DNA from 3 places in the Lysinibacillus fusiformis genome. Region 2 is predicted to be linked to each of the others. Evidence: riboswitches for the same ligand, from Rfam matches in the RefSeq annotation. Region 2 holds a riboswitch; each other region holds the start of a gene.
What was found. Region 2 has a riboswitch for S-adenosylmethionine ahead of JTI58_RS03705 (methionine ABC transporter ATP-binding protein). Riboswitches for the same ligand answer to the same signal wherever they lie in the genome.
Positions count from the first base shown of each region.

Region 1: it holds a riboswitch for S-adenosylmethionine, as region 2 does, so the genes downstream of both, JTI58_RS11405 (MetQ/NlpA family ABC transporter substrate-binding protein) here and JTI58_RS03705 (methionine ABC transporter ATP-binding protein) in region 2, are expected to answer to the same signal.
Region 3: it holds a riboswitch for S-adenosylmethionine, as region 2 does, so the genes downstream of both, JTI58_RS11060 (O-acetylhomoserine aminocarboxypropyltransferase/cysteine synthase family protein) here and JTI58_RS03705 (methionine ABC transporter ATP-binding protein) in region 2, are expected to answer to the same signal.

Region 1 covers NZ_CP070490.1:2,318,598-2,324,104, reverse strand. The annotation lists gene JTI58_RS11415 (pyridoxal phosphate-dependent aminotransferase) at 1-1,138, shown strand, start outside; gene JTI58_RS11410 (PPC domain-containing DNA-binding protein) at 1,614-2,117, opposite strand; SAM riboswitch class I at 2,240-2,344, shown strand; gene JTI58_RS11405 (MetQ/NlpA family ABC transporter substrate-binding protein) at 2,434-3,264, shown strand; gene JTI58_RS11400 (methionine ABC transporter ATP-binding protein) at 3,371-4,396, shown strand; gene JTI58_RS11395 (methionine ABC transporter permease) at 4,389-5,060, shown strand; gene JTI58_RS11390 (enoyl-CoA hydratase/isomerase family protein) at 5,074-5,507, shown strand, end outside.
Region 2 covers NZ_CP070490.1:729,986-735,492, reverse strand. The annotation lists gene JTI58_RS03730 (acyl-CoA dehydrogenase FadE) at 1-1,636, shown strand, start outside; gene JTI58_RS03725 (arsenate reductase family protein) at 1,843-2,199, shown strand; gene gcvH (glycine cleavage system protein GcvH) at 2,280-2,660, shown strand; gene JTI58_RS03715 (toprim domain-containing protein) at 2,751-3,092, shown strand; gene JTI58_RS03710 (thioredoxin family protein) at 3,107-3,418, shown strand; SAM riboswitch class I at 3,475-3,578, shown strand; gene JTI58_RS03705 (methionine ABC transporter ATP-binding protein) at 3,661-4,689, shown strand; gene JTI58_RS03700 (methionine ABC transporter permease) at 4,679-5,347, shown strand; gene JTI58_RS03695 (MetQ/NlpA family ABC transporter substrate-binding protein) at 5,417-5,507, shown strand, end outside.
Region 3 covers NZ_CP070490.1:2,232,893-2,238,399, forward strand. The annotation lists gene JTI58_RS11045 (succinyl-CoA:acetate CoA-transferase ScpC) at 1-919, shown strand, start outside; gene JTI58_RS11050 (SLC13 family permease) at 992-2,473, opposite strand; gene JTI58_RS11055 (glycerol-3-phosphate acyltransferase) at 2,670-3,302, opposite strand; SAM riboswitch class I at 3,458-3,571, shown strand; gene JTI58_RS11060 (O-acetylhomoserine aminocarboxypropyltransferase/cysteine synthase family protein) at 3,689-4,990, shown strand; gene JTI58_RS11065 (hypothetical protein) at 5,326-5,507, shown strand, end outside.

The sequences.
Region 1 (5,507 bases), 1.6 Mb from region 2:
CACTCAATTTTTTGCAGCACTCGTTCAAAAAGTAAACACAGCCTTAGAAGAAGGACGTGATGTCATTAACCTTGGGCAAGGAAATCCCGACCAACCCACGCCTCCTCACATCATTCAAGCATTACAGGAGGCGGCTGAAAACCCACAAAACCATAAATATTCACCATTTCGAGGTATTGCTGAATTACGCCAAGCAGCTGCCGACTTTTATCAACGTGAATATCATGTGGAACTAAATCCTGACACAGAGGTAGCGATTCTTGGTGGGACAAAAATAGGTCTAGTTGAACTACCTTTAGCTGTGTTAAACCCTGGCGACACGATGCTCTTACCAGACCCTGGCTATCCAGATTACTTATCAGGTGTCGTATTAGGGGATGTTAATTTTGAAGTGATGCCACTTTTTGCTGAAAATGATTTCTTACCTGATTATGATGCATTATCTGATGAAGTGAAAGAAAAGGCAAAGCTACTTTACCTAAATTACCCGAACAATCCTACAGGTGGTACAGCAACACTCGCGTTTTTTGAAGAAACCGTTCGTTTTGCGAAGGAACACAATATTATCGTATCACACGATTTTGCTTATGGAGCAATAGGATTTGACGGTAATAAACCAATTAGCTTCCTACAAGCAGAGGGTGCAAAAGAAGTTGGGATTGAAATGTATACCCTATCGAAAACCTATAATATGGCAGGCTGGCGTATAGGCTTCGCCGTTGGGAATGCCGAGATTATTGCTGCTATTAATCTTATTCAGGATCATCTGTTTTGTAGTCAATTCCCTGCTATTCAACAAGCAGCAGCAGTAGCACTGACAGCTTCCCAACAATGTGCGGATGAACTACGAGCTACTTATGAGCGTCGCCGAAATGTACTCATTGAAGAAGCTCAAAGAATCGGCTGGCATGTTACGGCTCCAAAAGGCTCCTTCTTCGCATGGCTCCCTGTACCACTAGGCTATACAAGCGAACAATTTGCCGATCTATTGCTTGAAAAAGCTGATATTGCTGTGGCAGCTGGCAATGGTTTCGGTCAATATGGCGAAGGTTACATCCGTATCGGTTTGTTGGTAAGCGAGGAACGTTTACGTGAAGCAATCCATAGAATCGAGCAATTACAATTATTTAACAAATGACAATGTCATCAATAGATTATTTGTGAAAGGTGAAAAGGCCTTCCACCCCAATCCATAAAAGTGTTATCGTCTTAACAAAGGTTGTACAAATAAAATGAAGGTGTACACTACTCATTTTTATTGAGGGTTGTTGTGACTAATCATCTCTCCACATTGAAAATAAGAGCCTATCCTCTCTCTAATCATACAAATAATGAGTTATTTTGTTCACTACTACTAGTATGAAAGAGGGAAAGACATTTTTACAGAATGGTTGATTGGAGTGGAGCCAGCGTCACTCCTAGGAGGATTTAGCGTCACAGAGGAGACCTTGGAGCGAACGGAAGTGAGTGAAGCGGCTCATCGGACGCCCCCTGGAAAGGACGCTGGCGGAACGGAAATCAACCCCTCACCTTGCTAAAAGGTCTATTTCTGCTAGTGACATGATCTTTTTTCCACAACATGTGTCCTGTAGCTAACTCTAGCTACAGGATCATTATTTTTCGATTTTCCTTGGCTGCCCTAAACCATTTTCTAATGGATAAAATTGAACATGACCTGTTTCATCATCCAATTTTCGAATATGTTGAATACCTTGTACCTCAGCCAGTACTATGTCAGCAGTAATAACAGGATTTCCCCCTTTTATTAAATGCCCACCTGACACAACACCCCATTGATCGCTCATAGAACCATGGAAATGTGTTTCATATCCCCCGTCACGCTTACACACCACACCAGAGCCTTGAATAAATTCAAGTGGTCCATCTTTTTTAACCACATCACTAAAACGAACTTGAATCTGAGCTGTTGCATCTGGCACTAAATATACAAAGCTACTTTTTTGAAAGCTACCAATACAGCTAACAATCGTTGCTGACTCAATATGATTCTCTTCACAGAGCGCCTCAATTCCCTCAATGATATCTGTCCCTATTAGAAGTCGAGCACTAATAACCCTACCAAATGAACCTATACCATAATTAACTCTCACAGACATTGTTATCCCTCTTTCACGTCGAAATATTATAATTATATAAAAATTTTAAAAATTAATTATTGACTTACTATACCCTATAAATTATATTAGTTCTATCGGAATTACAAAAAAATATTATAAATCTCTTATCAAGAGTAGCTGAGGGACTGGCCCTATGAAGCTCGGCAACCTCCTTTTTAAAGGAAGGTGCTAAATCCTGCAAACGATCTTCGTTTGATAGATAAGAGAGGACATCTTTTCATGAGCCTCTCTTAGTTTGTAAGAGAGTTTTTTTATTTTCAAAAAACCGATAAAAACAATCTTGGAGGTAGTTTTCATGAAAAAGAAAAATAAATTTTTAGTAGGTTTAGCAAGTTTAACATTAGTAGCAGCGCTAGCAGGCTGTGGCTCTAAAGAAGATAGTAAAGGCCAAGCAGAGGCAATTGATGAAAAGAAAATCGTCGTAGGTGTCACTTCTGGTCCACATGAGCAAATTGCAGAAGTAGCAGCTAAAGTAGCAAAAGAAAAAGGGCTAGAAGTAGAGCTAAAATCATTTTCTGACTATGTTTTACCTAATACTTCCTTAGCTGAAGGTGATCTTGATGCGAACAGCTATCAACACGAACCTTTCCTCGATACATTTAATAAAGATCATGATACAGATTTAGTCCCAGTGGGCAAAACGATTTTGAATCCAATGGGTATCTACTCTGAAAAATATAAATCCTTTGATGACATTCCGGATGGTGCAACGTTTGGCCTACCAAATGACCCAACGAATGGAGCACGTGCCCTCTTTGTTTTACAAGAAGCTGGCTATATTAAGCTAAAAGATGGCGCAGACTTAACAGCCTCGATCCGTGATGTAGAAGAAAACAAAAAGAATTTAAAATTCATTGAATTAGAAGCAGCTCAAATTCCTAAACAGCTTAGTGAAGTAGATGTAGCAGCTATAAATACAAACTTCGCATTAGAAGCTGGCATTAACCCTAAAGACGACTCTATTTTATTGGAATCTACTGACTCTCCATACGTGAACTACATTGTCGTACGCGCTGAAAATGAAAATGACCCAACAATTAAAAAGTTCGTTGAGGCTTACCAATCTGATGAAGTACGTCAATTCATCGAAGAAGAATTCAAAGGTTCAGTAATCCCTAGCTGGTAATACATTCAGGAAGCTTCTATAAGCCGAAGAATCTGCCGAAATTCCTCTATGGGAAGACGAGCAGATTCTTGCTTTTTAGAAGGTTGAGAAAGGAGCAAACAATCGCATGATTCAATTACAAAATATCTCAAAAGAATTCAAGTCGAAAAAAGGCATCATTAAAGCTGTGGATGGGATCAATCTTCATGTAAAAAAGGGACAAATTCATGGTGTGATCGGCTATAGTGGTGCTGGTAAAAGTACACTCATTCGTTGTGTTAATCTACTAGAACGTCCTACAGCAGGAAAAGTAGTGATAGACAATGTAGACATTACGACCCTTTCTCTTCATGAATTACGTCAAACACGCCAAAAAATCGGGATGATTTTCCAGCACTTTAATCTATTAAAAACAGCAACAGTTTACAATAATATTGCCGTTCCCTTAAAGCTACTAGGCTATAAAGAGACGGAAGTAAAAAACCGTGTAGCTAAATATGCTGAAATTGTAGGCTTAACAGATAAACTAGATAGTTACCCAAATCAACTTTCAGGTGGTCAAAAACAACGTGTGGCTATTGCACGTGCCTTGGCACAGGAGCCAGAGATTTTACTTAGTGATGAAGCAACAAGTGCACTTGACCCTGAGACAACAGAAGCCATTCTTGAATTGTTGTTAAAAATTAACCGTGAATTAGGCATTACGATTCTGCTCATTACACATGAAATGAATGTGATTCAAAAAATTTGCGATGAGGTTTCTGTTCTAGAATCAGGGAAAGTTGTGGAATTCGGCACAGCTATAGAACTTTTTGCAAAACCGAAGCACCCTACAACGCGAAAGTTTTTAAATACAATTTCACAACGTAATTTATCCCCTTCTCTTATTGAGCAATTAAATGTTTCAGGTAGTGTAATCCGTTTAACATTCCTTGGCGAAAGCACTGGTAAGCCATTATTAGCAGAAGTCACTAAGGTATACGATGTGCAACCAAATATTTTAACGGCTAATATTATTGAATTAAAAAACGGCATTGTCGGCAATATTGTGGTGCATCTACATGGCGAGACGCAGATTGTTCAAAAGGCGCTAACTTATTTTTCGGAAAATGGCGTGGCAGTGGAAGAATTAGGAGGTGCGTTCAATGAGTAGTATCCAAAGTTTCTTTACAGATTGGTCAGATGTTATTGGCAAAGCAATTATCGAAACATTTCAAATGGTCGGAATTTCATTGTTGTTCTCCATTCTAATTGGTATTCCATTAGGGCTATTAATCGTTTTAACACGACCAGGACAATCCTTTGAAAATAAATTTTTCTATCAGTTTTTTAATCTATTCATCAATATTGTCCGCTCTGTGCCATTTATCATTTTATTATTCTTCATCTTACCTTTTACCAAGTTAATTGTTGGTACAACAATTGGTGTTAAAGGTGTAATCGTTCCGTTAGTTGTTTACACAGCTCCTTATATTGCACGATTGATGGAATCTGCGCTTTTAGAAGTGGATTCAGGAGTGGTAGAAGCTTACACAGCCATGGGTATTAAACGTCGTCATATTATTTGGCATGTACTATTACGTGAAGCTCGTCCATCTATTATTTTAGGCTTAACGATTGCCACAATTGGATTAATTGGTGCAACGGCAATGGCAGGAATGGTTGGTGCTGGCGGATTAGGTGACCTTGCCTATCGTTATGGTCATTTACGCTATGAGGTTGATGTGATGTATGCAACTGTCTTTATCTTAATCATCCTTGTGCAAAGCATTCAATCTATCGGCAACCGCTTCGCTGCGAAATTGAAAAAAGATTAAGAGGAGAATGAAGATGACAAAGGAAATTTATGTAGAGAAAAATGGCTATATTGCAACGTTAGTATTAAATCGCCCTGATAAACGAAATTCTTTATCAAGGGCAATGTTTCAAGCTATAGTAGACCATCTTGAACAACTACGTGTAGATTCTTCTATCAAGCTCTTAATTGTCCGAGGTGTCAATGAAGTAGCCTTTTCATCTGGTGCTGATATTAGCGAGTTTTTAGATATTCGTTATGCTGCAGACAATGCCAAAGCCTATAATGATTTGGCTTTAAAGGCGATCGATGCCCTCTATAAATTTCCGCATCCTACAATTGCTATGATTCAGGGCTTAGCAATTGGCGGCGGCTTAGAGTTAGCAAATGCTTGTGATTTTAGAATAGCAACACCTAAGAGTAAGCTGGGTATCACCGCTGCAAACATTGGTATTGTCTATAATTTAGA
Region 2 (5,507 bases):
ACCAGTAGTTGAAAATTTAGAGCACCATGAATTTGAGCATTCAGTGCGTCTCCTAAAAAGTGCAGGCGAATTAGGCTTACTTGGAGCAGATGTGCCTGAAGAATACGAAGGGCTTGGATTAGACAAAGTTTCTTCAGCTTTAATCGCTGAAAAAATGTCTGTTGCAGGTGGTTTCTCTATCACACATGGTGCCCATGTTGGTATTGGGTCATTACCAATTGTTCTATTCGGTAATGAAGATCAAAAGAAAAAATATTTACCTAAGCTTGCTTCAGGTGAATTAATTGCTGCTTATGCATTAACAGAGCCAGGCTCAGGTTCTGATGCTTTAGGTGCAAAAACGACTGCGAAATTAAATGAAGCTGGTACACATTATATTTTAAATGGTGAAAAGCAATGGATTACGAATGCAGGCTTTGCTGATGTATTTGTTGTCTACGCAAAAATTGATGGCGATAAATTCTCTGCATTTATCGTAGAACGAGCATACACTGGTGTTTCAGTAGGCCCAGAAGAGAAGAAAATGGGGATTAAATCATCATCTACTCGTACATTAGTATTAGAAGATGCGGAAGTACCTGTAGAAAATCTATTAGGTGAAATTGGTCGTGGTCATGTCATTGCGTTCAATATTTTAAACATTGGTCGTTATAAACTTGGCGTGGGCACAATTGGTGGATCTAAACGTGCATTGGAGTTAGCTATTCAGTATACAAACCAACGTCAGCAATTTAAAACAAAGCTTTCTGATTTCAATCTGACAAAAGAGAAATTATCAACAATGGCTTCTCAATTGTATGCTTCAGAATCATTAAACTATCGTACTGTTGGTTTATTTGAAGATCGCTTAAGCCAATTAAGTCTAGAAGAGCAAAAGCAAGGAAAAGTGATTGCAGGTGCGATTGCTGAATATGCTATTGAATGCTCGATTGCCAAAGTATTCGGTTCAGAAACATTAGACTATATTGCAGATGAAGCAGTACAACTTCATGGCGGTTATGGCTTTATGGCTGAGTATGAGGTAGAGCGTATTTACCGTGATTCTCGTATTAATCGAATTTTTGAAGGCACAAACGAAATTAACCGCATGATAGTACCTGGTACATTTATGAAAAAGGCACTAAAAGGTGAGCTTCCTCTATTACAAGTTGCTCAAAGTTTACAGCAAGAGCTGCTCATGCTAATGCCAGAAGATATCGGTACAGAGCCGCTAGCGCAAGAAAAATATTTAGTGAAAAATGCGAAGAAGATTGCGGTATTAGCTGCAGGCTTAGCAGCACAACGCTTTGGCGCAAAACTTGATCAAGAGCAAGAAGTATTGGTGAACATTGCCAATATCGCTAACCAATTATTTGCGATGGAATCAGCTGTCTTACGTACAGAAAAGGCAATTGCTCGTGACGGCGCTGAAAAAGCTCATCAAAAATTGCTATACACACAAATCTTCTGCCAAGAAGCATTCGCAGAAATCGAAAAAGAAGCAAAAGATACAATTCTTGCTTCAGCAGATGGCGATGCAGCCCGTATGACATTATCTGCACTGCGTAAGCTAACGCGCAATAATCCATACAATTTAATTGCGAAGAAGCGTGAGGCTTCAGTTAAACTAATTGATGCTGAAAAATATATTGTTTAATAGCGCACACCTAGCCTAGCTATCTGCAAAAGATAGCTAGGTTTTTTATATGAGATGGATAGAAGTGCAAAATTGGTGGATAGAATCGTAAAAGAGACGGATAAAAATGTGAAACTGATGGATAAACTTACAAAAAAGAGTGAAGTTCACCATTGAAAACAACTATGATGGTATACTACAGAAAAAGACAGAAGAGGAGCATTGTAATGACGATTCAATTTTTCCATTATCCGAAATGTACAACATGTAAAAAGGCACAGAAGTGGTTAAATGAGCATGAGGTTTCCTATGAAGAGGTACATATCGCAGAGCAACCGCCAACTAAGGAAGAATTAACAGCTATTTGGCAAGCTAGTGGACAGCCTTTGAAGAAGTTTTTTAATACCTCTGGTATGAAATATCGTGAGCTGGGCTTAAAAGACAAGTTAGCGGAAATGACTGAGGATGAACAGCTTGAGCTACTTGCTTCCGACGGTATGTTAATTAAACGTCCCATCGTCACAGATGGAAAAAAAGTTACTTTAGGTTTTAAAGAAGCAGATTTTGAGCAAGCTTGGAAATAACGTATTTAACCTTGTATTTATAGGAGAAGTATGGCAAACTGAAAGTGAATATATTACATATTTATGGAGGGGTTTTTTGCATGAGCACACCTAAAGACTTACGATACTCTGAAGAACATGAATGGGTAAAAGTAGAAGATGGAAAAGTACGTATTGGTATTACTCACTTCGCACAATCTGAATTAGGAGATATCGTATTCGTTGAGCTTCCACAAGTTGGCGACGAAATCAAAACAGATGATCCATTCGGTAGCGTAGAATCAGTAAAAACTGTTTCTGAATTATACGCACCAATCTCAGGTACTGTAGTTGAAGTAAATGCAGATTTAGAAGATAGCCCAGAATTCGTTAATGAATCACCATATGAAAAAGCATGGATGATCGTTGTTGAGCCTGCTGATGCATCAGAAATTGAGAAACTAATGACAGCAGAGCAATACGAAGAAATGATCGCTGAATAAGACAAGCCATAATCAAAAAACGTCGGAAACTACCGGCGTTTTTTGTTATATAATGACTTATAAGTGGGATCTCTAAATGGAGGTGGCGTAATGTTCGAGGGAAAATGCTTGATAGTAGAAGGACGCTCAGATAAGCTACAAATTGAGCCTATTTTAAATGAGAATGTTACAATACTATGTACGAACGGCACAATTGGTGTGCATCAATTAGAAGAACTACTTGATCCCTACGAGGGCTGTGAGCTATTTACTTTTTTTGATGCAGATACTTCTGGTGATAAGCTACGTGCATTAATGGACAGACATTATCCAGAAGCTGAGCACCTTCGTACAATGCCAACGTACAAGGAAGTAGAGACAACACCAAGAAAAGTGTTAGCAATGATTTTACTGCGTGCACATTTCTCAATCCATAATGAATATATTTTGTAAGGTTGCGTGAGTAAATGGAAGAATGGTCAACAGAGCAGTGGGCAGCGGCCCAACAGTCGGGAGAGACAGCTGCATTTTATTTATATACACCAATGTGTGGAACGTGCGCAGTGGCATCCAAAATGATGTCCATTATTGAACAATTACTGCCACAGCTACAAATTGGCAAAGCGAATATCAATTTTTTGGAACACATAGCCTATGAGCATCAAATTGAAAGTGTTCCATGTCTACTCATCAGTGATGGCGAAAAAGTGACAGAAAAGATTTATGCTTTTCAATCCGTACCATTTTTATATGAATTGTTAAAAAAATCAATTGACTGAACTTTACTAGCGTGGTAAAGTATCAAATATATTACTAAAACATTAAATATATCGAACTCTTATGAAGAGTGGCGGAGGGAAGTGCCCTATGAAGCCCGGCAACCATCACAATGTGAAAAGGTGCCAAATCACCCAAAGATTTTTCTTTGAAAGATGAGAGAACGGTTTAACGTATAATACGTGACCCCTTCTACTTGTCTGTGAGTGAAGGGGTTTTCTATATGAGAAAAGGAGTATTCGCTATGATCCAGCTTCAAAATATTACAAAGAAATACAAAACAGCAAATGGCGAATTAACGGCAGTCAAAGACGTCAACCTTACCATCAATAAAGGTGAAATTTTTGGCATTATCGGCTATAGTGGCGCTGGTAAAAGTACCATGATTCGTTTATTAAACGGTTTAGAGAAACCGACAACAGGAACAGTAACGGTGAACAATCAAGAATTTTCATCGATAAAAGGGCAAAAGCTTCGAGCAGCTAGACAAAAGGTAAGTATGATTTTCCAGCATTTCAATTTACTTTGGTCGAGAACAGTGGCTGAAAATATTGCTTTCCCTTTAGAAATCGCTGGTTTTCCAAAGGCTCAACGTGAAGCACGTGTAAAGGAATTAATTGCACTTGTAGGCCTAGAAGGACGTGATAAGGCATATCCATCCCAGCTTTCCGGTGGACAAAAGCAACGTGTAGGGATTGCCCGTGCATTAGCGAATAATCCAGAAGTTTTACTATGTGATGAGGCGACATCGGCACTCGATCCTGAAACGACGGATGCCATTCTCGATTTACTCGTTGATATAAATGAACGCTTAGGCTTAACAATCGTCCTGATTACACATGAAATGCATGTCATCCGCAAAATTTGTCATCGTGTAGCGGTGATGGAGGCAGGCGAAATTGTGGAACGTGGTGAGGTATTACAAGTCTTCCAAGCACCACAAGCGGCCATTACCAAAAAGTTTGTATCTCAAATTACAGACACAAAGGAAACACAGGATACGGTGGCACAAATCAAAACAAACTATCCAACTGGACAACTTGTCAAACTGATTTTTGTTGGTGAAAAAACAGAACAGCCTGTTATCTCACATCTTGTGAAACAATTTGATGTAGAAGTAAGTATTGTTCATGGTAATATTTCACAAACAAAAAATGGTGCATACGGTACACTGATTGTGCAAATTGATGGCTCGAAGACAAACGTGGCTGAAGCCCTTCGTTATTTAAATACAGTCGAAGTACAAACGGAGGTGATTGCAAATGCTAACTAATCTCTTTCCGAATGTAGACTGGGAAAATATGTGGCAAGCTACGTATGAAACATTGTATATGACAGCTATTTCTACGGTTGTGACATTTATTCTTGGGTTAGCCATTGGTATCGTTCTATTTTTAACTAGCCCCAATCAGTTATGGGCAAATAAAATCGTTAGCTTTTTAACAGGATCACTCGTTAATATTTTCCGTTCCATTCCATTTATCGTATTAATTATTTTATTAATTCCATTTACGAAGTTTTTACTTGGTACAATTCGAGGAGCTAATGCGGCGTTACCAGCATTAATTATCGGTGCAGCACCATTTTATGCTCGTATGGTATTAATTGCGTTACGCGAAATTGATAAAGGTGTTATAGAAGCAGCCCGTTCAATGGGGGCAAAAACTTCTACAATTATTTGGAAAGTATTGATCCCTGAATCATTACCAGCTTTAATTTCTGGTATCACTGTAACGGCTGTTGCCCTTGTAGGTTATACTGCGATGGCTGGAATTATCGGTGCAGGTGGTCTTGGTAACCTAGCGTTCCTAGACGGCTTCCAACGAAATCGCCAAGATGTGACATTAATGGCAACTATTTTGATCTTAGTAGTCGTATTTATTATTCAATGGATTGGTGATTTATTTACTGAGAGAATTGATAAACGCTAGAAAGAAAATTGAGGTTATTCCGGTTCTTACCGCTAACATATTTTAAACAAATAAAAGGGAGTGTCATAAATGAAGAAGTTATTAGCAGGATTATTTTTATCAATACTTGTACTAGCATTAGCAGCTTGCGGTACAGATAAAAAAGAAGATGAAAAATCAG
Region 3 (5,507 bases), 1.5 Mb from region 2:
TGGTATAGTTGGAATTCCACTAGATTTAGATAAAGTAAAAGGCATCGTTATTTCGGATATATTAGATGCACCATCAACGATTGTCCCAGCTGATGAAGAGACAGATGTTATGGCTAATCACTTATTAAATTTCCTACGTGAAGAGATTAAAGTAGGTCGCTTAACAACAAGTTTACGACCAATTCAATCTGGGGTAGGCTCAGTAGCGAATGCTGTATTGCTCGGCTTTAAAGATTCTGAGTTCGAGAACTTAGAAGTTTATTCAGAAGTTCTCCAGGATGCAGTATTTGAATTAATTGATGCAGGGAAAGTAAAATTTGCATCTGCTACTTCTATTACCCTTTCTGAGCAAGTAGGAAACCGTGTTTATGGGAATTTTGAAAAATATGCGGATAAATTAGTGCTGCGCCCTCAAGAAATTTCAAATCAGCCTGAAATTATTCGTCGACTCGGATTAATTTCAGTGAATACGGCGTTGGAATTAGATATTTACGGCAATGTGAATTCCACACACGTTTCTGGTACAAAGATGATGAATGGTATCGGAGGGTCTGGTGACTTTGCTCGTAATGCACGTTTAGGAATTTTTGTGACAAAGTCTTATGCTAAGGGTGGAGATATTTCAAGTATTGTCCCAATGGTCTCACATGTGGATCATACGGAGCATGATGTTGATGTCATTGTAACTGAACAGGGCGTAGCAGATTTACGAGGACTTGCTCCAAAAGAACGAGTGGGACTTATCATTGATAATTGTGCACATCCTGATTATAGGGAGCAGCTGTGGCAGTACTTTAATGATGCCAATGAGGCAACGGGTGGACATCACACACCACATGACCTAGAAAAAGCACTATCATGGCACGTTAACTATGCGAAAAACGGTACGATGAAAGACCCTGCTTTTACGAAACAATAGTCTTATCTTAAAAGCCTTGAAGGACAGATAGTCTGTTTCTTCAAGGCTTTTACGTTTTAATTTAATGAAAGTCTATAATAATCCAATCCATTTCCAATAAGTTGCAGAGAACAAAAGTACGAGAAGGAAACCGATAATGGTTAATGGAATTCCAGATTTCAAGAAATCCTTTGTTGTAAAGGAGCCTGTACCATAGGCAAGCATGTTTTGTGGTGCACTAATTGGTAATAAGAAGCCAAAGCTTATGACGAATTGTTGCACAATAACAAAACCAACTTGATCAACATTAGCCGTTAATGTGGAGGCTAAAACGATAAACACAGGTATAAGTGCTGAGGCTAAGCTAGTTGCGCTTGCAAAGCCTAAATGAATCAAAATGTTAAATAAAGTTACGAGTGCGATGGTTGCTAGTAAAGGCATAGTATCTAGCCCGAGTGAACCAAAAACTTTATCTGATAACCATGCAGCACCTTGCGTATTTAGTAAAATGGTTCCTAACATAATGCCTACCGCAAAGACGATAATTGTTCCCCATGGAATATGAGGCTCAACTTCCTTCCACGAATACACACCGATTTTAGGCATTAATAGAATAGCGATAGCAATAATTGTGACTGTTGTCGTATCAAATGGATGTAGCTTTCCTTCAGTTGCCCAGAAAAATAGTAAAACTACGGATGTAATGATTAAACGAATTTCAGGAGCCTTTAATGGGCCAAGCTCTGCAAGCTGTTTTTTGATGACCTCTTTACCACCTTCGATATTGCTAGTCTCAGGTTTAATTAAAGCAATCATAATGAAAAATAAAAAGATAGACATAATAATTGAGAAGGGGGCGGCATAAAGTAGCCAAGCACCCCATGAAATATCCACATTAAATTGCTCTTGGATAAAGTTTAAAGCCACCATATTTTGAGCTGCTGCAGTCTTAATACCGATATTCCAAATGGAAACTGCTTGTACCGAAGTAATAACTAATAAGGCAGCAAGCCGACTATCACGTGGTAAACCAAAAGCTGCCACCATTCCAAGCAATATCGGTACTACTGCGCCAGCACGTGCTGTAGCAGAAGGTACAAAAAATGCGAGGACGATAGAGACTAAAATAGCGCCAAATACGATAGCTTTTGTTTTCGTTCCTACCAATGAAAGAATCCAAAGAGCAAGTCGTTTATGTAGATTAGTAATTTGCATTGCTGCCGCTAGAAAAAGAGCTGCTGCTACTAAAGCAACGGCAGAATTACTAAAGCCGCTTAAAGATAATTTTAATGCGCTAGCTGTTCCTAGCTCTGTAGTTGGATCCTCCATTGACGGAGCGAGTCCTAGTAAAACAGTTACTAGCGCAATGATCATGGCCGAGCTCACAGGATATGAAACGGCCTCTGTAACCCAAAGGATGACTGCAAAAGCTAAAATGGCTAAAGCTCGTTGCCCAGCTATAGGTAAATCACCGTTATTAGGTAAAAAAGTAATAATAATCAGTAAAGCGAAGGCCAAGCCAATCCATAGTGGCTTTAAATTACGTTTTGAAGCTTCTTGATTTGGTGAAGACATATTTTCTCATCCTTTCTACGATAAAAATGACGATTATTATCCATAACATCGGCCTAGATAATGTTTTATTAAGATAAGAATATATCTTTTTTATTGTAGAAAAAAAACTACGCAGAATAGGTGTTTTTTACAGCAATATGAGTAGATAAAGAGAAAATACATGATCACAAAAAATACAAAAATATCCATAAAAATATTATTTCTTTTTCTTAAAGGCAGAAGTTACTTTAGGCTCTGTACCATTGACTAAACGTTTAATATTTTCTATGTGCAGGATGATGGCTATGCCAAAAAGAAGAACAGCTATAATGGTTGGGCCAATGCCAGGAATCCATAAATAAGTGGCTGTACAAAAAACGAGATAAAACTCTAGAACACCAACAATTAAATAATTTGTTGCAAAGGATAAAATAACAAATAAAATAAGTGCAAATAAACCAATCTTCCAATCGACAGCAAGTAAAATTCCGATAATGGAGGCAGTTCCTTTTCCGCCATTGAAGCCCATATAGAAAGGGAAATTATGACCTAAAATGACCCCAGCAGCCATAATGTAGGTAAGCAGCCATATTTGTTCTTCTGTTAAATGAGTGAAGTCCGCTAGATAAAAATGTGCACCGATAATAGCTACAACGCCTTTGCCAATATCGATGAGGGCTACTAAAACGCCATATTTCCAGCCGAGGGAAAGAGTAGCATTAGAGGCACCGGCATTGCCGTGGCCCGCTTTTTTTAAATCAACCCCCGATAAAAACTGTGCCACTTTAGAGCCGTGAATACAGCCAATTAAATAGCCAATAATAAGAAAAGTGATCACGGCCTTTACCATAAAAATCCTCCTCTCAAAATTTTTTCTAAAATAGTGTATGCGTTCATATTACGTATAAGAGCAGACAGAAGTTTCGGAAAAAATAAAATTTACATGTTGACAGAAAAAAACTCTATGTTTATACTGTGTAACAACGATGGAAATTGAATCTCATACTCTTATCAAGAGCGGCGGAGGGATAGGCCCTATGATGCCCGGCAACCAGTAAGTAACGAGCTTACTAAGGTGCTAATTCCTACAGATTCTTACTTGGATCTGGCAGATAAGGGGAGGAAAACTTGCAACCGCAACCCTCTTCTTAGCTGAAGAGGGTTTTTGTTTTCTACAGAAAAATCCTCCTCATCTCCGGTACCATCGTAAAAAAAATAACCATTTGGAGGTACACAATGACAAATTTTAAACCAGAAACATTGCTGTTACATGGCGGTCAAGAGCCAGACCCAGTGACGGGTTCTCGAACAGTTCCTGTCTATCGCTCAACTGCTTTCGTATTTAAAGACACTGCTCATGCGCAACGTCTTTTTGCCTTAGAGGAAGCAGGGAACATTTACACAAGGATTACCAATCCAACTGTTGATGTGTTTGAAAAACGTGTGGCTTTATTGGAAGGTGGAACAGCAGCAGTAGCACTTTCATCTGGTGCAGCAGCTATCGCATTTTCCATTTTAAATCTAGCTGGAGCTGGTGATGAGATAGTAGCAGCTAGTTCTTTATATGGTGGTACTTATAATTTATTTGCTAACACATTACCAAACTATGGTATTAAAACAATTTTTGTAGATGAAACAAACCCAGAGAATTTCAAGGCGGCGATTACTGATAAAACAAAAGCAGTCTTTGCTGAAGTGTATGGTAATCCAAGCTTAAAGGTTTTAGATATTGAAGCAGTAGCTAAAATTGCACATGATAATGGTCTACCATTAATTATTGACAGTACGTTTGCTTCTCCTTACGGTTCTACACCTATTGAATACGGTGCAGATGTTGTAGTACATTCAGCAACTAAATGGATAGGTGGTCATGGTACAACTTTAGGGGGCGTTGTTGTAGACGCTGGTAAGTTTGATTGGACTAGTGGTCGATTCCCAGGTTTTACTGAACCAGATGCTTCTTACCATGGTTTACGTTATGGAATTGATACAGCTTCTGCGGCCTTTGCTACGAAGCTACGCGTACAATTATTACGTGATTTTGGTCCAACATTAAGTGCAGATGCTGCCTTTAATTTATTACAAGGTTTAGAAACGCTTCATTTGCGTATCCCTAAACACAATGAAAATGCATTGGCAGTGGCTGAATATTTACGAAACCACCCATCTGTGGAGTATGTAAATTATAATGGCCTGGAAGATTTTCCAACACATGAATTGGCAAAGAAATATTTAAGAAATGGCTTCGGTTCAGTGCTTACATTTGGCATTAAAGGTGGACGTGAAGCTGGGCGAAAGCTTATTGATAGCGTAAAGCTATTTTCACATGTAGCAAATGTAGGTGATGCTAAGTCATTAATTATTCATCCTGCTTCCACTACACATCAGCAACTATCAGCAGACGAATTAGTTCAAGCTGGTGTAACCGAGTCGCTCATTCGCTTATCCATCGGTTTAGAGGCAATAGAGGATATTATTGCTGATTTAGATCAAGCCATTACACAGGCAACAACTACTGAACAAACAGTAGAAGCCTAAGCTTTAGAACATAGGGAAGAATGTTGTAGCGTTTACGTATTTTCTCATTCGATTGGCCTCATTTGGTAATGCGTTAAACGTTGCTACATCAACCAATTGCTACATCCGTTAATTATCAGAACCTTATAAAAAATAATACCAAGTAATTTTATATGTATTATTGACTTAATTAAATCCTTGTTATATACTAGGAAATAAGTTAAGGGTACGAAAATTCTTGTTAAAAAAGGTAAATGTTTTCATAAGTGCTCCCCCACTTTTGAATATATAGAAGAGCAGTTGCCTAGCCAGTAACTGCTCTTCCCAAAAAAACTGATGATAAAGGAGTGTTTAAAATGGGTAATATCTATAGTGCACAAAACATTGTATCCTATCTAATATATGAGCTAAATGAAGGGCATGTCTTTGTCAACAATAAGTCCATTCAACACCTTCTTACATCAGTCGAAAGAAAATGGCAGCAAGTCTTTGGTCATACAGCATTTCAAGAACATGTTTTTGCTGAAGAGGAAGACTA